Regions from separate parts of the Pantoea sp. nfd-35 genome, predicted to be linked through region 2. Evidence: predicted binding sites of a transcription regulator. Region 2 holds the regulator's gene; each other region holds the start of a gene.
What was found. Region 2 encodes CRP, which controls carbon source genes, mostly activating them, when cyclic AMP is high. Its sites were predicted from a motif close to ATGTGANNNNNNTCACAT; they were not measured.
Positions count from the first base shown of each region.

Region 1: a site for CRP is predicted at 2,228-2,245, ahead of P9J57_RS19175 (nucleoside-specific channel-forming protein Tsx). Genes of this name have one in related genera too.
Region 3: a site for CRP is predicted at 1,917-1,934, ahead of msrB (peptide-methionine (R)-S-oxide reductase MsrB). Genes of this name have one in related genera too.
Region 4: a site for CRP is predicted at 2,738-2,755, ahead of udp (uridine phosphorylase). Genes of this name have one in related genera too.

Region 1 is NZ_CP122403.1:4,137,173-4,142,184, reverse strand. It holds gene P9J57_RS19185 (methyl-accepting chemotaxis protein) at 1-76, opposite strand, end outside; gene yjdN (VOC family metalloprotein YjdN) at 648-1,085, shown strand; gene P9J57_RS19175 (nucleoside-specific channel-forming protein Tsx) at 1,172-2,038, opposite strand; gene P9J57_RS19170 (sensor histidine kinase) at 2,313-3,662, opposite strand; gene P9J57_RS19165 (response regulator) at 3,659-4,318, opposite strand; gene P9J57_RS19160 (helix-turn-helix domain-containing protein) at 4,543-4,911, shown strand.
Region 2 is NZ_CP122403.1:429,783-434,794, forward strand. It holds gene P9J57_RS01950 (YccS/YhfK family putative transporter) at 1-1,429, opposite strand, end outside; gene crp (cAMP-activated global transcriptional regulator CRP) at 1,488-2,120, opposite strand; gene P9J57_RS01960 (OsmC family protein) at 2,424-2,828, shown strand; gene P9J57_RS01965 (phosphoribulokinase) at 2,858-3,727, opposite strand; gene P9J57_RS01970 (YheU family protein) at 3,789-4,007, opposite strand; gene P9J57_RS01975 (hydrolase) at 4,012-5,012, opposite strand, start outside.
Region 3 is NZ_CP122403.1:2,052,030-2,057,041, forward strand. It holds gene P9J57_RS09560 (D-hexose-6-phosphate mutarotase) at 1-639, opposite strand, end outside; gene gapA (glyceraldehyde-3-phosphate dehydrogenase) at 712-1,710, opposite strand; gene msrB (peptide-methionine (R)-S-oxide reductase MsrB) at 2,051-2,461, shown strand; gene P9J57_RS09575 (YeaC family protein) at 2,464-2,745, shown strand; gene pncA (bifunctional nicotinamidase/pyrazinamidase) at 2,829-3,437, opposite strand; gene ansA (asparaginase) at 3,454-4,467, opposite strand; gene sppA (signal peptide peptidase SppA) at 4,553-5,012, opposite strand, start outside.
Region 4 is NZ_CP122403.1:4,295,817-4,300,828, reverse strand. It holds gene metE (5-methyltetrahydropteroyltriglutamate--homocysteine S-methyltransferase) at 1-1,663, shown strand, start outside; gene P9J57_RS19850 (dienelactone hydrolase family protein) at 1,727-2,563, opposite strand; gene udp (uridine phosphorylase) at 2,867-3,628, shown strand; gene rmuC (DNA recombination protein RmuC) at 3,784-5,012, shown strand, end outside.

The DNA of each region.
Region 1 (5,012 bases), 710 kb from region 2:
TGCTGACCGATATGCTGATAAGAAAAAGAATTAACAGGAACGACAAAACCAGTAGTGAAGATTTTTTTAACGACATTACGCAGTCCTGAATAGGGGATTATGGACTGATATATCGGCATCAGGAGGGTAAATATTTAGTGGGAACGTGCTGAAATTAATAAACAATAAGGTGGGTAAAAGATGAGCGAAATAATGAACCAGATGATTCAATATTATTACCTGATGATCTTTTCTGCCGGTTCGGTTATTTCGCCCTTTACGTTAGATAACCTGAGTTTTAGGGCCAGACAGATTTAACAAAGCCCGAACGATCGGCGCGTGCACAGGATGACTGCTGGCGATAAACAGCACGGCGCAAGAGGTGATGTATCGTAACGCGTTATAAACTGGCCTTTTATTTCATCATTCGACGGTCATGCTTTGTTATTATTGCCATGACAATAATATCTGACAGGAAATCACGCTTTTATTGTTGTCAGGTCTGGTCCTGTTTTATTTGTAAAATCAACAGAGAAAAGGCTGACCTACGTCAGGTAAATAATCCGAATGATGAATCTTTATCCGGTTATCGTCGTCAACCCTGACCTGTCGTCTACACTTATTACATCGTTATAAGGAAGTCTCTACTCACCGGTATCGAGGTAATAATGCAAGTATGTCCCTATTTGTTTCTCTATGGTCGCTGTGAAGAAGCGATAGAATTCTATTTGCAGGCAACGGGTGGAAAACTGCTGCAAAAAATGACGTTTGGCGATATGCCGGAGCAGGGTGAACAGGTGGGCGATCGGTCCGCTCCGCCGTTGCCCCCTGAGAAAATTATGCATGCGCACCTCCGCATTGGTCAGGGTGAGCTGATGATGAGTGATGGCAATCCCCATCAGCCTCCGGCCTCAGAACACGCGGGCTATGCCGTGAGTCTGGCAACCAATGATGCAGAGCAGGGTAAGGCATGGTTTGAAAAGCTGTCTGCAGGCGGGAAAGTCACTACGCCATGGCAGGAGACGTTCTGGTCTAACGGCTTCGCCATGTTTATCGATAAATTCAATATTCCATGGCGCATCAACGTGGTAAAACCCGACGCGTAATACGCTGCAGTCTGTAAAGACGCGAGGCCTTCCCCATGGGAAGGCCTCAACGTTTGCCGCCACCTCTTTTCGCGGTGCGACAGCAATCAGAAGTTATAGCCAGCGACCAGGTAGTAACCCCAGCCTGTGGACTTGATTTCAGACGCGCTTTCACCAAATCCTAACTCCTGACCCGCTCCCCACTGACCGCCGTTATGAAAATAACGGGCGACGGCCGAGAAGTGCCAGTGATCGTAACCCAGCGACAGGATATGGCTGGAGGCGATTGAATTGCTGGTGCGAATCGGGCCACTCTTTTCGCGTAAGTCTGAACCCCAGTCGAAGTTGGTAAAGCCTACGTAGCCAAGGTTACCGCCCCAAAGAGTGGTGATTGGCACAAAATATTTCACTTTGAAGCGATAGCCATCCCAGCTGTTTTCATTCGCTGCACCGTAGTTTTCCCACTGGTATTTGGCATAGACGTTAAGCGACAGACCGATATCGCTGTGCGTATCGATGTCGGTGCCCAGGCCCATATACCAGGTATTCTGACGGTTGGCGCTGTTGCGGCCCATATCGTAGATATAGTTGTTCGCGAAGTACCACTCTTTAAACGGACCAAAGGCCAGGCTGGTGCCGGTCAGTTTATCAATGGAGAAACGCGGCTCAATTTCCATGAACAGCGGCGAACCGTGGTCGAAAATGCCGTTAGCATTGCTGTTGCCCACGCCAAAGAAGTTCGGCAGATCAACGTAGCCGTAAAAATCAAACCAGTCTTTTTTCGCAAACGCTTCATATTCCAGATAGACGTCATTATTGAACTGCGGTCCGAAGCGAGTATGGTAACTGCCCACCACGTTTACGCTCTGATGCCACCAGTCGGAAACGTACTGGGGAGCATTGTCAGCAGCCTGCACTGCACCGTTTAAGGAACCTGCCAGCAGGGCGCCTGCCATTAACGTTTTAAATTTCATTATATTTTGACCACTGGTTTTTATGCGCAAGACAATCGTTTGCGCGCTGTTTGGAAATCAATCCCAAAGGTTGGGCAGTAATGTACTCAGGCCGCCTGTTTTAGTTAGCGTAGCGTGCCTGTAACAGAGAGATAGAAAATAGCTTTTGGTCACATTTGTCAAAATGTGTTGCATAACAATTCATCAATATTGTGATGTTTGTCACAATATTGTCTCAGGCGAACGGAACCAGGCAACCGTTTACGTTGTCTGGTTCCGAATCAAACAGCGAGGATCAGGGAAAAGTGACGCGGACCTGAAAACCGCAACGCACACCGTGCGGATTCAGGCAATTGGACAGGGCAACGCGGATATGATGTTTGTGCGCCACGCTTCGTACAATAGACAAGCCTAACCCGCTCCCCTGGGCTTTAACATCCGGGGCGCGGGCAAAGCGATCAAACGCGCGTTCAATAAACGACTCCGGCATGCCAGGGCCGTTATCGACGATATCTACCACGGTTTGCCCGTCAACACGGTGCAGCAGGACATCCACCAGGCTGCCTTCAGGCGTATGAAGCATGGCATTGCCAATCAGGTTATCAAACAGGCTTCGCAGCTCCGATCGTCCGGCCTGCAACTGGTAGTGCGTGGTGCCGCTAAAGCCAATGTCGATACCGCGTTTATCTGCCACCACCATGAGCTGCTCAATGCTCTCTTTCAGCACATCTTCCAGCGCGATAGTTTCGAGGCTGGCGACAACCGACTGATCTTCCCAGCGTGACATATTCAGCAATTGGGTCACCAGATGGCGGGTGCGGGTCACGCCCGATTCCAGTTGTGCAAACTGACGACTGGCCTCGCCAGGCTGAATATGCTGCCGCAGGTTCTCCAACTGCAACGTAACCGCCGTGACCGGCGTCCGCAATTCGTGCGCGGCATCTTCCATAAACTGGCGCTGTGAAGACCAGGCCGCACGAAGTTTATCCAGCAGCGAATTATAGGCGGCGACCAGCGGCTGAATTTCATCAGGCAGGCTTCCCGGTGAAACGCTGTGTGGGTGATGGGCATCCTGCGCGGCAATCTCCCGGGAGGCAACGCGCAAATCCCGGGTGATTTTGCGCACGACCAGCCAGATAACCAGTAATGACAGCGGCATCATTAAAATCAGCGGAATAATCGCCGACAGCGCCCGCCTCACCATCATTTCTTTCATGTAGCTGAGATTGAGCATCACCTGAATGGTCTTTATCTCGCTGCCGGGCTGGCCGGAGCGGGTATAAATTCGCCATTCGCAGTCGTGGCAGCCGCCGATCTGCACATCTTTGTAGCCGTTTTCGGCCTGTAACGGCGCGTGCAACTCAGGCCAGGAGCTGGAGCGTAGCTGACCTTTGGCATCCCACAGCTGAATGACGAAGGCGCTTTTGATCTTGTGCGCTGGCGCAATAAGCGGCATCAGCGGAGGGATTTCGCGATTCACTGACCAGGCATCGGCCAGCTTGGCGAGCTGCTCATCCTTGATGACGCCCACCATTTCACCGTAGCAGCTAAAGAAATACCAGGCCACGCCGCCAATCATCAGCAAATGAATGACCAGTAACGTACTGAGTAATTTATTCCGTAACGATCGCATAAAGATTTTCATATTGCCGGTACTCGCCAACCCAGTCCGCGCACGTTGCGGATCACATCATTATCCAGCTTGCGCCGCATGCCGTGGATTAATACGTCTACCGCATTGCTGCTGACTTCTTCGCCCCAGCCATAGATGCGGTTCTCTAACTGCTCGCGTGACAGGATGGCACCGGGCCGCTCCAGCAGCGCATAGAGCAGGGCATATTCCCGGGCGGTTAACTGCTCACGTTGCCCTTTGTACAGGACTTCGCGCGTCAGCATATCCAGTTGAACATCCCCGCTGCCCAGCACCGAATCGGCGGAACCGTGATGGCGCCGGGTAATCGCACGCATGCGGGCCATGACCTCCTGAAGATCAAAAGGCTTAAGCAGGTAGTCATCCGCACCATAATCCAGGCCCTGTACGCGCTGAGCGACCGTATCGCGGGCGGTAAGGATCAAGACCGGTGTGGCATCCCCGCGCCCGCGTGCCCGTCTCAGCACCTGCAATCCATCGTCCCGGGGTAAGCCAAGATCAAGCAGGACGCAGCTGTAGCCGCCTTCGCTCCAGGCGTTTTGCGCATACACGCCATCGCGTACCCAGTCAACTGACCAGCCTGCCGCTTCCAGCGCCTGCTGCAAATTCGCGCCGATCATTTCATCATCTTCGACCAACAAAACGCGCATGGATGATGCCCTCCCGAAAAATGGCAACAGTGTAGCGCTGGATTATTAGCGCAGAATTATTGGGGCGCTCAGCCTGCTAAAAGGCCGGGGCGCGCCGGATGCCTGTACCTAAAGAGGCGATTTTACCGCTTTGCTAATTCTGCGCTAATTTTTCGCTAATTAAGGGATAAATTTAACGCGCTACAGTGTGTTCCCTGCACATCTGCTTTAACCAGGAGAACACCATGAATCAGCGCGAGTTTATTCGTAGTTTGCTGGAATGGATAGAAAGCAATTTAGGACACGATCTGCATCTGGACGAAGTTGCTCGCCGCGCGGGCTATTCCCGTTGGCACCTGCAACGGTTATTTCGCCAGCATACCGGCTTCTCACTGGCCGAGTATATCCGTCAGCGCCGTCTGACCGAGTCGGCCCTGACGCTGCTTAACAGCAACGAAGCGATTTTACAGGTGGCGATGAGCTATGGGTTTGATACCCAACAGGCCTACACCCGAACGTTTAAAAACTATTTTATGGTCACGCCGGGTCAACTGCGCCGTCAGCGCCGGGTAGAGCCAGATCGTTTATTATTCCCTTATGCCATGGCAAGTTAGTCTCTGTATGGACATTCCCATCCGCGAACTTGTGGGAATGTCCATGCATCGTCAGGGCTGCCTCGCGTCCTTTTTCCTGCTCCCACGCTGTCCGCTTTCCT
Region 2 (5,012 bases):
GGGAGAGCAGTTGCAGCGTATAAACGGCCGTAACCGTAAATCCCACTATTGACCAGCCGTAAAACTGGCGGGTAAAACGGTAGCTGATAAAGGTAATCACCAGCATGATGCTCAGCACCAGCGGTTCAGGCACATCCAGGCGTAGCGACGCCGCCGCGATAGCCAGTCCGGCAAAGGTTCCCAGGGCCCGGTGCTGAATACGTACGCGGGTTGCGCTGTAGTTGCTCTGGCTGACAAACATGATGGTCATCAAAATCCAGTAGGGCTTAGGAATCGAAAAGAACACGGCCAGGGCGCTGCCCAGCATCAGCATGACGGAAAAACGCCCGGCCGTTCGCAGTGCGGAAGACCGCAGCGACAGATAGCTCCGCAACGCGGGCAGCAGCGGTAAACGACGCTGGCGATCGGCCATCAGGTCGCGTTGATAAAGCGGCTTTTGGGTTCGAAGCACCCGGGCGATACGGCTGAAATGATAGAGACAGAAGTTACCCACCGGATTGTCCGGATGCTGAAGGGCGATTTTCTCCAGCGCACCCAACTGCTTGTCCATATCGAAACGACCAGAGAGTTGGTGATACAGAATATCGTCGGCCAGCGCGCGCAGCCGGGCTGAAATCGTTCTGGCGTTCCAGCGGATGACGGCTTCAGCATGGCTTTGCTCGACCAGCTTCTGGACCTCTTCCGGCTGATGCAGGCTGACGGAGATATGCTCCTGCAGATCCAGTGCTACCTGAAACGCCCGGGTCAGGCGTTTGTGGCTGTGATCGCGACTCGCAGACAGCATATGCATTTGCTGATAGCAGGTGTTGATCAGATCGATCGCTTTTTGCTGACGCGCCAGCAGGGGCGGCAGGGCTTTTTCCGGATCGGTCAGCTGCGTCAATAAGCTGTACTTGGCGTCACAGTAATTTGCCAGCTCACGGTAGATCAGGCTCAGGCTTTCGCGCATCGGCTGCTCTTTCCACAGCCAGAACCAAAACCAGTTGAACAGGCCATACCAGAGCGTTCCACCGATATAGAGCAGGGGCGGAACGTAAATGGGCATACGGCCAATCAGGCTGAGGGTAAAAATTGACGCGATTAACGTGCCGGGCAGCAGTCGGGCGTGCAGCGGACTGATCTCTCCGGTGACGCCAAGCAGCAAAGGCAGGGCAAACAGGATGAGCGGCAGCGGCACGTCTTTAAGCAGCAGCCACTGCATCAGTAAACTGCCAAGGGCAAACAGGCTGCCGCCGATGATCAGGCGTTTAAAGAAGCGTTTGTGGGGCGTGTCCAGACCGGCAATGTTGCAGCAGGCGGGAACCAATGAGAACAGCAATCCTTTTTGCAGATCGCCGAACAGCCAGCCGAGCGCTACGGGAAGGCACAACACCAGCGTCTGGCGCAGCGCATAGTTAACTTCGGGGTGATAGATTATTCTTCGCCACATCGGCTCAACACAAGACATTCACGGCATAATGTCGCCATCACGCCGTGAACAGTCAGGCTTAGCGTGTGCCGTAAACAACGATGGTTTTGCCGTGTGCGGAGATCAGGTTCTGATCTTCCAGCATCTTCAAAATACGGCCCACGGTTTCACGTGAACAACCAACGATTTGGCCAATTTCCTGACGAGTAATTTTAATTTGCATGCCGTCAGGATGCGTCATGGCATCTGGCTGTTTAGCCAGATTAAGCAACGTTTGTGCAATGCGTCCGGTCACATCCAGGAAAGCGAGATTTCCCACTTTTTCTGACGTCACCTGCAGACGGCGAGCCATCTGAGAAGAAAGACGCATCAAAATATCCGGGTTAACCTGGATGAGCTGACGGAATTTCTTGTAGGAAATCTCTGCCACTTCGCACGCAGTTTTCGCACGTACCCAGGCGCTGCGCTCCTGACCTTCTTCAAACAGGCCAAGCTCACCAATAAAATCGCCTTGATTCAGATAAGAAAGAATCATCTCTTTGCCTTCTTCATCCTTAATCAGTACCGCGACGGAACCTTTCACGATGTAGTAAAGCGTTTCGGCTTTTTCACCTTGGTGAATCAGCGTACTTTTGGATGGATACTTGTGAATATGGCAATGGGACAGGAACCATTCAAGTGTAGGGTCTGTTTGCGGTTTGCCGAGAACCATTCGCTATTATCCTCTATTGTAATCGTGCCCAAAATACAGGGCTCAGTTTCCCTGCCAGGCGATGAAAGCGTTAAGCGTGTTTCCATTCAGGAAATTATTCGGGCTGCATTTGCGCAGAGCGCATCATTCTTCCCGGCTTCGTCTTCGGATGACGAAAAATATTTTCAGCACTGTTTGTAGCACAGCTTTCGCCGACTGTCTTGTGTTGTCTCGCTTCAGCAATAAGGCTGATTTCTCCGGATTGCTGTTTACCAGGCAAAAGCGTACTCTGACGCAAAAACAGGGCATTCTGGGGGCCAGATTATGCAGGCAAGAGTCAAATGGGTTGAAGGGTTAACATTCCTCGGCGAGTCTTCGTCCGGACATCAGGTCTTAATGGACGGCAATTCCGGCGATAAAGCGCCCAGCCCTATGGAAATGGTGCTGATGGCGGCCGGCGGATGCAGCGCCATTGATGTGGTATCAATTTTGCAAAAAGGTCGCAACGATGTGGCTGATTGCGAAGTAAAACTCGAATCAGAACGTCGGGAAGAAGCGCCTCGCATCTTTACCCGCATCAACCTGCATTTTATCGTCAGTGGAAAAGCACTTTCAGATAAAGCCGTCGCGCGTGCGGTCGACCTTTCAGCTGAGAAGTATTGCTCGGTTGCCATTATGTTAGGCAAAGGGGTGGAAATTACCCACAGTTACGAAGTTATCGAGCTGTAATTATTCAGAGGCCAGCGCGGCCTCTGATTTTATTCAATGCGTTTGCCTTCCATGAGCCGTTTTACCAGCGGTGCCATAATTAATTCCATCGCCAGCCCCATTTTCCCGCCAGGTACAACCAGCGTGTTGATATTGGAAATAAACGATCCCTGCAGCATGGCCAGTAGGTAGGGAAAATCAATATCTTCCAGCCCCTGAAAGTGGATGACGACAAAACTTTCATCCAGTGAAGGAATGGTGCGTGCCGCAAAGGGGTTAGAGGTGTCGACGGTTGGAACCCGCTGAAAGTTAATATGGGTGCGTGAGAACTGCGGCGTAATGAAATTGATGTAATCTTCCATTGAGCGCACCACCGAATCCATTACGGCTTCACGCGAATGACCGCGTTCACCGGTATCGCGTACCAGCTTCTGAATCCACTCCAGGTTAACGATGGGGACGACGCCGACCAGTAAATCCACTTTTTCAGCGACGTTGTGCTGAGCCGTCACGACGCCGCCGTGCAGTCCTTCATAAAACAGCACGTCCGTATCCGGTGGCAGCGGCTGCCACGGGGTAAAGGTACCTGGCACCTGATTCCAGGGCACCGCTTCGTCGTAGGTATGCAGGTATTTACGTGACTGGCCCTTGCCCTGATCACCGTATTCAACAAAGGTCTGCTCCAGCAGACCGAAATCATTCGCCTCCGGGCCAAAGTAGCTGATATGGCGACCCAGATCGCGCGCCTTACGGATAGCCATATCCATTTCAGGCCGGGTAAATCGGTGGAAACTGTCTCCTTCCAGCTCGGCCGCGTGCAAATTGAGTTGCTGAAAAATTTTACGGAATGCGAGGCTGGTGGTAGTGGTTCCGGCACCGCTGGAACCTGTTACCGCGATAATCGGATGACGTGCCGACATAGTGAAACTCCCTGTGAAATCAGGCGATGAGCATTGTTAGCACGATTTTTCGTTCTGTGCATCAGCCACGGAACTCACTTTTGCGCATGATGTTGACCGATTCGTGAAGCTCAGACCAGACCAGCACGACTTCACCTTGCTGCAGCTGGCGTCGCACATTGGCGACTTTTTCGGTCAGGCTGAGTTCCTGTTCGCCGTAGTCGGTACCTTCGCGCAGAACAAAGGCTTCAATAACGTTTTCAAGGGTTTCGGGAGAAACCTGTTGCCAGGGAATAATCACAGGGTTAGCTATCCAGATAAGGGGAAATCCACTGCGGCACGCGCTGTTCCAGCCACAATTCAGGCTGACGCAGGGTACCACTCACAAATCCAACATGACCACCGTGTGTTGTCAGCTGATAGGTAATAGTGGCAGATAACTGGTCATTCTGCGGGATCACCTCATCGCTCATAAAGGGGTCATCTTTTGCATGGATAATCAGCAACGGTTTTGTCACCGATCTCAGCAACGGCAGGGCGCTGGCACGGCGATAATAGTCCGTGGCGTCGGCAAAGCCATGCGCCCGGGCCGTGATGGCGTCGTCAAAATCACGCAGGCGACGCAGGGCATTCAGCTGACTGAGATTGACCGGTAAGGTGTCGGGCCATGCGTGCAGCTTGCGCCTGGCATTCTTTTTAAGCTGGCTCAGCAGGTAACGCTGATAAATTTGGGAAAACCCGCGTTCCAGTCGGGCGCTACAGGGTTCAAGCATCAAGGGTGCCGAAACGATAACGCCGGCATCCAGCGCAACGTCACTGCCCTGTTGGCCCAGCAGGCAACCCAGCATATTCCCGCCCAGCGAAAACCCCACAGCTGCAGTAGGAACCTGTCCCCAGCGGGCCTTCAGCCAGGTCAGGAAAAAGCGTGCATCTTCCGTCTCGCCGGAGTGGTAAATCCGGTTTAGCCTGTTCGGCTCGCCGCTACAGCCGCGAAAATGCATCACTACGGCCAGCCAGCCACGTTGCCTGCAGACTTGCATCAGGCCATGGATGTAGGGACTGTGGAAGCTTCCTTCCAGACCATGAAACAGCACCACGCGTGGTTTATGCGCGGCAAACTGTGGATCTTCACTCCAGGCCAGATCGACAAAATCACCATCGGGTAAATCCAGCCGCTGCCAGTGAGGCGTTAACGCTAGAGTACGGCGGAACAGGCGCGGCAGTATGGTTTGCACATGCGGATTGGTCAGGCCGCGCATGGGGCTGAACGCCGCGCCGTCCGGGCCCGAAAATTTCATGTTGTAAA
Region 3 (5,012 bases), 1.6 Mb from region 2:
ACAGTCATTGGCCGAGGTGAAAATACGGTCAACCCGGGTGGTAAAGCGCTGTTTGCCGTCGCCCGTGCCTGGCTGATTGTCGTTAACCTTGTCGATATAGTGCTCACCCAGACCCGACACCTCTACGCCGTTGATATCCGCCACGTTAAAGTAGCTGTGCAGGGCGGCGGTGGACATGTAGTCGCCATAGGCTTCCAGTTCGATCTCACAGTGCTGCCCCAGGCGGAAACGGGCGATTAACGTGAATTCATGTGGCCACAGCTTTAAGGTTTGCGGATTACTTTCCAGCACCAGCGTCAAGATAACGCCATCTTCGTTTTCGTCATGGGCGGACAGCGTCCACGACTGGTTACGGGCAAAACCGTGTGCGGGTTCACCTGCGGGGCCAAACCAGGGCCAGCAAATTGGAATGCCGCCTCGAATCGCTTTGCCTGGTGAGAAGGGGCTTTTGTCACTTAGCCACAGGACAGGTTTCTCCCCGCTGGGCTGCCAGGCGATGAGATGCGCGCCCTGTAACGTGATAGCTGCGCGCACGCGGGGATGACTGACGACGATAGTCGGAAGTTCGCCCACCTGACGCTGTGACAGGTAAGGCGTAATCTGTTTAATGACGGGAAGAGAAAAAAGTTTGTCTTGCATGCCCGACTCCTTACGAAAGGGATCAAAAAAAGGGTGACCGAAGTCACCCTTATTCTCTAGTGTCTGGCTGCCTTATTTAGCAGAAACCAGCGCAATCAGGTCGAGAACTTTGTTTGAATAACCGGTTTCGTTATCGTACCAGGAAACCAGTTTAACGAAGTTGTCATTCAGCGCGATACCCGCTTTCGCATCAAATACTGAAGTCAGCACTTCGCCGTTGAAGTCGGTAGAAACCACGTCGTCTTCAACGTAGCCCAGCACGTCTTTCATTTCGCCTTCTGCTGCTGCTTTGATCGCTGCACAGATTTCTTTGTAAGATGCGGCTTTTTCCAGACGAACGGTCAGGTCAACAACAGAAACGTTTGGCGTCGGAACGCGGAACGCCATACCTGTCAGCTTGCCATTCAGTTCTGGCAGCACTTTACCTACGGCTTTGGCCGCACCGGTAGATGAAGGGATGATGTTCTGAGACGCGCCACGACCGCCACGCCAGTCTTTGTGAGACGGGCCATCAACGGTTTTCTGCGTTGCAGTCGTTGCGTGAACGGTGGTCATCAGACCTTCCACGATACCGAACTTGTCATTGATCACTTTAGCCAGTGGTGCCAGGCAGTTAGTGGTACAAGAGGCGTTAGACACGATGTCCTGGCCCTGGTATTTGTCGAAGTTTGCACCACGAACAAACATTGGGGTGTCATCTTTAGACGGACCGGTCAGAACGACTTTCTTAGCACCCGCAGTGATGTGCTTACGTGCCGTTTCGTCGGTCAGGAAGATACCGGTTGCTTCAGCAACAACGTCAACGCCGACTTCATCCCACTTCAGGTTAGCCGGATCTCTCTCAGCAGTAACGCGGATTTTCTTACCGTTAACAACCAGAGCGCCGTCCTGTACTTCAACGGTGCCGTCGAAGCGGCCGTGAGTAGAGTCGTACTTCAGCATGTACGCCATGTAATCAGCGTCCAGCAGGTCGTTGATAGCAACGATTTCGATGTCAGAGCGCTGTTGAGCAGCACGGAAAACGATGCGACCGATACGGCCAAAACCGTTGATACCTACTTTGATAGTCATATATTCCACCAGCTAGTTGTTAGTGAATAAAAGGTTGGCTGTAAAATTACAAAAACCTTACCAGGCGTCAAGCGGAATCGTGTCAATTGTTGCGACAGGTCAATCCACCAGACAGGAATTATTGGGGCCGCAACCGCTTGCGCTCAGCGGTAAACGGCGTGCTCTGTTGAATCCTTCGCCGAATATATAGGGATATGCCAGAGAAAAGGTGATCGAGTTCACAAATCCACCTAGTGAGATACTGACTGAAGGGTTGAGCACAAAATAAGACCCGATTAATGTTGATCGTTTGTTAGAATACTAGTCGATTTTTACAGAATGACATCCCGGAATTGCTCAAATGCCTAAAGAAACCGCACCCGAAGCAAAAATTGCCCAACTGACTGAGATGCAACGCTATGTGACTCAACAGCGAGGAACGGAGCCGCCTTACAGCGGTGCCCTGCTGCATAACAAGCAGGAAGGGATTTATCACTGCCTGGTCTGCAATGCGCCGTTGTTTTTGTCTGATACCAAGTACGATTCAGGTTGTGGCTGGCCGAGTTTTTATCAGCCGGTAAGCGATGAGGCCATTCGCTATCTGGAAGATAATTCCCATGGTATGCAGCGCATCGAAATCCGCTGTGGCAGCTGTGATGCGCACCTGGGGCATGTTTTCCCGGATGGCCCCCAGCCGACAGGCGAGCGTTACTGCGTCAATTCTGCCTCGCTGAACTTTACAGATCAGCAAGGTGAGGAGACCCAAGGATAATCATGAAACAGCAACTTGAAGCCATGCTTGAAGCCCTGACGCCTGAAATTTATGAGCGTCTTGTTGTGGCCGTTGAAACCGGAAAATGGCCGGACGGTGTAGCGCTTACCCAGCAGCAGCGTGATAACAGCCTGCAACTGGTGATGATGTGGCAGGCACGTCATAACGATGCACCTCAGCATATGACCATCGGAAAAGACGGTGAGATGGTCACCAAATCGAAAAGGCAGCTGAAAGAAGAGTTTGGTATCGAACCAGACGTCACGCGTATCAACCTGCATTAAGTCTGATAAGGTGCTTCTGTCAGGGTGCTGACAGAAGCGTTTAGCGTGGATGACGGGCTGGCACGCTGCCAGCCCGGAGCACGTCAGACAATGACCGCACCCTGGGCGGCCATCTGGGCCAGTGCGATGTCGCTGTCTTCAGGATTCAAATTCACCCCGCGGCAGCCTTCGGCGACCACGTCCACCTGATAGCCCAGTTCCAGTGCATCCAGAACGCTGTATTTCACACAGTAATCGGTTGCCAGCCCCAGCATAACCAGATGGCTGATGCCGCGTTCACGTAACCAGCTGTCCAGCTCCGTTTTACGGCGATGGCCGTTATCAAAAAAAGCGCTGTAGCTGTCGACATCCTGATCCTGGCCCTTGTGAAAAACAGCATCAAACAGGCTGCGATCGAGACCAGGATGAAAATCAGCGCCCGCCGAATGCTGAACACCATGATCGGGCCACCAGATTTGAGGCAAACCGTTGAGCTCACCCAGGGTATAAACCGGCTCGCCCGAGACAGAAGCAAAGCTGCCATGATTGGCCGGGTGCCAGTCCTGCAAGGCCACTACGCATTCGCCTTTCTCATGAAAGGCACGGGCATAGCGATTTGCTACCGCGACGGTGTGATCGCCTTCTCTCACGGCCATTGGGCCGCCGGGGCAGAAGTCGTTCTGAATATCGATAATGATCAGTGCCCGTTTCATTCCCGTTTGCTCCGTTTTAGTCTTCTGTCAGTTCGCCACGCAGGTTTTGCTGCATTTTGGCACGGATTTGCTCGCTTGAAAGTTCCTGACTTAACAGATAGTGAAGTTTGGTCAGGGCCGCTTCTACCGTCAGATCAAAACCGCTGATCACGCCTGCATGCTCCAGCGCATTGCCCGTCGCGTAGCCGCCCATGTTAACTTTGCCGGAAATACACTGCGTCAGGTTAACGACCACAATGCCGCGCTCGCTGGCCTGCTGCAGTTCAGAGAGAAACTCAGCGTTCTGCGGCGCATTACCCACGCCATAAGAGCGCAGAATAAGGGCTTTAACCGGCTGGCGCAGGAAGTTGCGCACCACATCGGCGGAAATACCGGGGTAAATGGTAACCACGCCAATAGGCTGTGGCGTAATGGTATGAACGATGAGTTCACCTTTCCCCTGTGGCGCGGGTGGCGTGTTCAGACGACGAATGTGGATGCCGGCTTCCAGCAGCGCAGAAAGGTTGGGTGAGGCAAAGGCATTAAACCCGTCAGCATGCGCTTTTGTGGTGCGGTTACCGCGATAGAGCGTGTTATTGAAAAACAGCGTCACTTCATTAACCGGATAGTTAGCGGCGACATAGAGTGAATTTAGCAGGTTTTGCTGACCGTCCGAGCGCAGTTCTGCCAGGGGGATTTGCGAGCCGGTTACGATGACAGGCTTGGCCAGGTTCTCCAACATAAACGACAGGGCGGAGGCGGTAAAAGCCATGGTATCTGTGCCATGCAGAATCACAAAACCGTCGTAGCGATCGTAATTACGCCGGATATCTTCGGCAATTGACTGCCAGTCCTGAGGCGTCATATCGGACGAGTCGATCAGGGGCTGATATTCGTGAATCGTAAAGTCAGGCATTTCCGGGCGATGGAATTCCGGCATTTTTGCCAGCTCTTGCTGCAGGTGACCTGAAACCGGAATATAACCTTGAGCGGAACGTTGCATACCGATAGTACCGCCCGTATAGGCAACGTAAATGTTTTTCTTTTGCATAGGTGTACTCAGACTTGCCGTAAAACGCGCAGTATAAGGGCAATGGCAGGGAAAAGCAGCCCGACCAGCGGTCGGGCTGAGAGGTTTATCGCACTTCGCCGCAGGTCAGGCAGAAGGCATAGCGGTTTTGTGGATCGTTAAGATGGTCGAACAGGCCAGGCTGACGTCGCATTGCACTCATTACGTCGAACATCGGCGCAGGCAGCCAGGCTTTGATCGGGTCAGGCAGAACAGCCTGCACGGAGGCATTCATTTGATTTAGCATCAAATCAATAAAGCCGGGATCTTCCTGGTACCAGTCAAGCTGCGGCTGGGAAACCTTCGCCAGTTCAGCGGCTTTTTTCACTGCGTCATCAAAATCCCCCAGCGCATCGACCAGGCCATTAGCTTTCGCATCACTGCCGGTCCACACATGTCCCTGGGCGATGGCGTCAATTTGCTCCGGCGTTTTGTGACGCGAGGCGGCAACCAGACCAACAAAGTTGTGATAGCCGTTTTCGATGGTCAACTGCATAAGCTGTTGAACCTCGGGGGGCAGCGCCTTA
Region 4 (5,012 bases), 550 kb from region 2:
TGAGTGGGTACAGATTGATGAACCCGTCCTGGCGCTGGAACTCCCACAGGAATGGCGCGAGGCCTTCAAAGCGGCTTACGCTGCGTTAAACGGGCAGGTCAACCTGCTGCTGACCACCTACTTCGACAGTATCGGCCAGAATCTGGATATTATCCGCACGTTGCCAGTGCAGGGCCTGCATGTGGATCTGGTGCAGGGGCAAGATGATATCCAGCAGGTGAACCAACAACTGCCTGCAGACTGGGTGTTATCTGTCGGCGTGATCAATGGCCGCAACGTCTGGCGTGCCGATCTCAGCCGTTGGTTTGAGCGCCTGCAGCCGCTGATCGCCTCACGTGAACACCTGTGGATTGGCACGTCATGCTCGTTGCTGCACAGCCCCATTGATCTGAGTGTGGAAACCCGTCTGGACGAGGAGGTGAAAAGCTGGTTTGCCTTTGCCTTGCAAAAATGTGATGAGCTGTCGCTACTGAGTACGGCGCTTCGCCGCAACGATCCCGCATCGCTGGAGGAATGGAGCGCACCGGTTCAGGCACGTGCGCACTCCCGCCGCGTTCACAACGCGGCTGTCGCACTGCGTCTGACAAATGTTCAGGCCAAAGACACTGAACGTGCCAGCCCTTATGCCGGGCGTGCCAGCACACAACGTCAGCGTTTCAACCTGCCCGCCTGGCCAACCACCACCATCGGTTCCTTCCCGCAGACCACTGAAATTCGTGGATTACGACTCGACTTCAAAAAAGGCGCGATTGATCGCGCGCATTACCGTACCGGTATCGCGGAACACATTAAGCAGGCGATAGCTGAGCAGGAGCGTTTGGGGCTGGACGTGCTGGTTCACGGCGAGGCGGAACGCAACGATATGGTGGAATACTTTGGCGAGAACCTGGACGGCTTCGTCTTCACACAAAATGGTTGGGTACAAAGCTACGGTTCACGTTGTGTTAAACCGCCGGTCATTATTGGTGATGTCAGCCGTCCTGAAGCCATTACCGTGGCGTGGGCAACCTATGCGCAGTCCCTGACTGACAAGCCGGTAAAAGGTATGTTGACCGGCCCGGTCACCATTCTCTGTTGGTCATTCCCGCGGGAGGATGTATCACGTGAAACAATCGCCAAACAGATTGCACTGGCGCTGCGGGATGAAGTTGCGGATCTGGAACACGCCGGCATTGGCATTATTCAGATTGATGAGCCCGCACTGCGTGAAGGATTGCCGCTGCATCAATCCGACTGGGCAGATTATCTGCGCTGGGCCGTGGAGGCGTTTCGGTTAACCGCCGCTGTCGCGAAAGACGAGACGCAAATTCACACGCATATGTGTTACTGCGAGTTTAACGACATTATGGCATCCATTGCGGCACTGGATGCGGATGTGATTACCATCGAAACCTCACGTTCCGATATGGATTTGCTGGATGCATTCAACGCATTTGAGTATCCGAATGAAATCGGGCCCGGCGTGTACGATATTCACTCCCCCAATGTACCCGACGTCGAGTGGATAGAAAATCTGTTACGCAAGGCCGCACAGCGTATCCCTGAGGAACGTCTGTGGGTGAATCCGGACTGCGGCCTGAAAACCCGCGGCTGGCGCGAAACCCGACAGGCGCTGGCTAACATGGTCAAAGCGGCAAGAAACCTGCGGGGCGAAACCGCCTGATTTCCTGGTGTTGTGTCAATACGTTGTCAGTATGTTGGGGCGCCTGAGCGCCCCTTTTTTCAGTCACTTCGCGGGGGCAACGCCGTATTGCGCAAACCAGGCTAACATGCGCGCCCAGCCATCGGTGGCCGATTCGGCGTGATAGCTTGGACGATAGTCGGCGTTAAAAGCATGTCCGGCCTCGGGATAAACAATGATCTCAGCTTTGGCATTGGCCGCGTGCAGTGCCTGGCGCATCTGCTCGACGCTCTCCAGCGGAATGCCGTCATCCTGACCTCCATACAACCCCAGCACGGGCGCGTTTAGATCAACGGCGATATCGATAGGATGTTTTTGCTGCTTCATGGTTTTTTCACCCACCAGGCGACCATACCAGGCTACGGCGGCGCGCAGTTGCGGGTTGTGCGCGGCATAAAGCCAGCTGATGCGTCCGCCCCAGCAGAAACCGGTAATCCCCATGCGGCGAATATCTCCCCCGTTACGGGCAGCCCAGTTCGCCGCGTGATCGAGATCTGCCAGCACCTGGCTGTCGGGCACTTTACTGACCAGCTCTTTGAACAGGGTAGGGATGTCGTTGTAATCGTTGGGATCGCCTTCACGGAAGTACAGTTCTGGCGCGACGGCCAGATAGCCCTCCAGCGCCAGCCGACGGCAAATGTCGCGAATATGTTCGTGAACGCCAAAAATTTCCTGTACCACCAGCACGACCGGCAACGGACCTTCTGCTGACTGCGGCTTCGCATAAAACGCCGGCAGGTTTTCACCCTGGCTCGGAATGGAGGTTTCCCCCGCATGGATGTTGGCGCTGTCGGTAATAATGGTGGTCGCTGCTGTGGGCTGAACTGCCGGAGCAAACGCGCCTGCAGCTGATTTTTGTGTCATATTATCTTCGGTTTTCATCGTTCTCTCCGTGCAAGCATAGGCGCAATCACGTAACTATAGCCTGGCCACCCATGACAGGTACCGGGCATTGAGTAACAGAGCTGTTAACCAATAAAATTACACTTCTCTTTAACATTCCCGCGATAGCTTCCACATCACCATATGTAGCAATACGCAAGGCGAGAGATGGATGTGTGATCTAAATCACCTTATTTTTCTTTGGGAATGTAACTTTCATTTTCTTAAGTGAATTTAGTCACATATTTACCTCGCCCGGTGACGTAAAGTGGCGTAAAAATTTTCCTTAACCCGGAGTCTGATATGACACAGTCTGACGTATTCCATCTTGGCCTGACTAAAGCTGACCTGCAGGGGGCAACGCTGGCCATTGTTCCTGGCGATCCAGAGCGCGTGAAAAAGATTGCCGGACTGATGGAAGATGCACAGCATCTTGCTTCCCATCGCGAGTTCACCACCTGGCTGGCGAAGCTGGATGGCAAACCGGTTGTTGTGTGTTCGACAGGTATTGGCGGACCTTCTACATCGATTGCCGTTGAGGAACTGGCACAGCTTGGCGTGCGTACGTTCCTGCGCGTGGGAACCACTGGGGCGATTCAGCCCCATATCAACGTCGGCGATGTTTTGGTCACCACAGCATCAGTGCGCCTGGACGGTGCCAGCCTGCATTTCGCCCCCATGGCGTTTCCGGCAGTGGCGGACTTTACCTGTACGACGGCATTAGTCGCGGCGGCGGAAGCCTGTGGCGCTAAAACCCATATCGGTATTACGGCCTCTTCTGACACCTTTTACCCGGGTCAGGAACGATACGATACCTTTTCAGGCCGTGTCGTAAAAAGCTTCCAGGGCTCTATGCAGGAGTGGCAGCAGATGGGCGTGTTGAACTACGAGATGGAGTCGGCGACCCTGTTAACCATGTGTGCCAGCCAGGGGCTGAGAGCCGGGATGGTAGCGGGCGTGATCGTCAACCGCACTCAAAAAGAGATTCCGGATGCCGTCACGATGAAGCAGACGGAAAGCGACGCGGTGAAAATCGTGGTGGAAGCCGCGCGCCGTTTACTGTAATTCCCCTGTTTTAACAGACAGGCCCATGATCGGGCCTGTCTGTCCTGCCACTCACAAGCCTTTGCGTCGCCTCTTCCAACGCCAGCAAATATATCTGGACATTCATACAGTGCGAATTTACCTTTTCCTTCATTAGCCTGACCAGCGGGGAAAATATGGATCAGCACATCATTATCTACATCTGCCTGGCGCTTGCTGGCCTTGGTGTGGGCTGGATACTGGCGCAAATGCGGGTCGGCCATCAGCTGGCCAGCTTTTCTACAGAACGTCGCCTGCTAAACGAGGGGCAACAGCGTCAGCAGCTGCATATCGACCAGCTCCAGCAACAGGTGCAGCAGCGTGAACAGGAGCTGAGGCAGCTTCATGGCGCGTTAAGCGGGGCCAATGAGCGCCTGCAACAGCTCGACTACTGGCGCAACGAGAGCGAACAACTCACCCGTGAACTTCGTAATCAGCTCGAAGTGAACAGCGCGCAGGAAGCAGAGCTGCGCGAGGTCACGATTCGTCTGGAAGAAACCCGCTTTGCAGCAGAAGAAAAACAGCGACTGCTGACAAACAGCGAGCAGCGACTCAGCGCGCAGTTTGAAAATCTGGCCAACCGTATTTTTGAAAACAGTGGACGTCGGGTTGATGAGCAGAATCGTCAAAGTCTTAACAGCCTGATAGGGCCGCTCCGGGAGCAGCTTGACGGGTTTCGCCGCCAGGTGAATGAAAGCTTCGGTGCCGAAGCCCGTGAGCGCCACACGCTCACTCACGAGATTCGTCAGCTGCAGCAGTTAAATGCCCAGATGGCTCAGGAGGCGCTTAACCTCACGAAGGCGCTCAAAGGCGACAATAAAATTCAGGGCAACTGGGGCGAAGTGGTACTGAGCCGGGTGCTGGAAGCTTCTGGGCTGCGTGAAGGCTATGAGTACGACATTCAGGTCAGCATGCAGAATGAACAGCAAAGCCGGATGCAGCCGGATGTGATTGTTCGCCTGCCACAGGGAAAAGATGTGGTTATCGACGCTAAAATGACGCTGGTGGCCTACGAGCGTTATTTTAATGCCGATGACGATGTGGAACGCGAGCAGGCTATTCAGGAACATGTCAGCGCCATGCGCGGGCACATTCGCCTGCTGGGCCGCAAAGATTATCAACAATTGCCCGGTTTACGCTCGCTGGATTATGTGTTGATGTTTATTCCTGTTGAGCCGGCCTTCCTGTTGGCTATCGATCGTCAGCCCGAACTCATCAGTGAAGCCCTGCAGCAGAACATCATGCTGGTCAGCCCAACTACGCTGCTGGTGGCGCTGCGGACGATTAATAATCTCTGGCGCTATGAGCACCAGAGTCGTAATGCACAGCGCATTGCAGAGCGGGCCTCCAGACTGTATGACAAAAT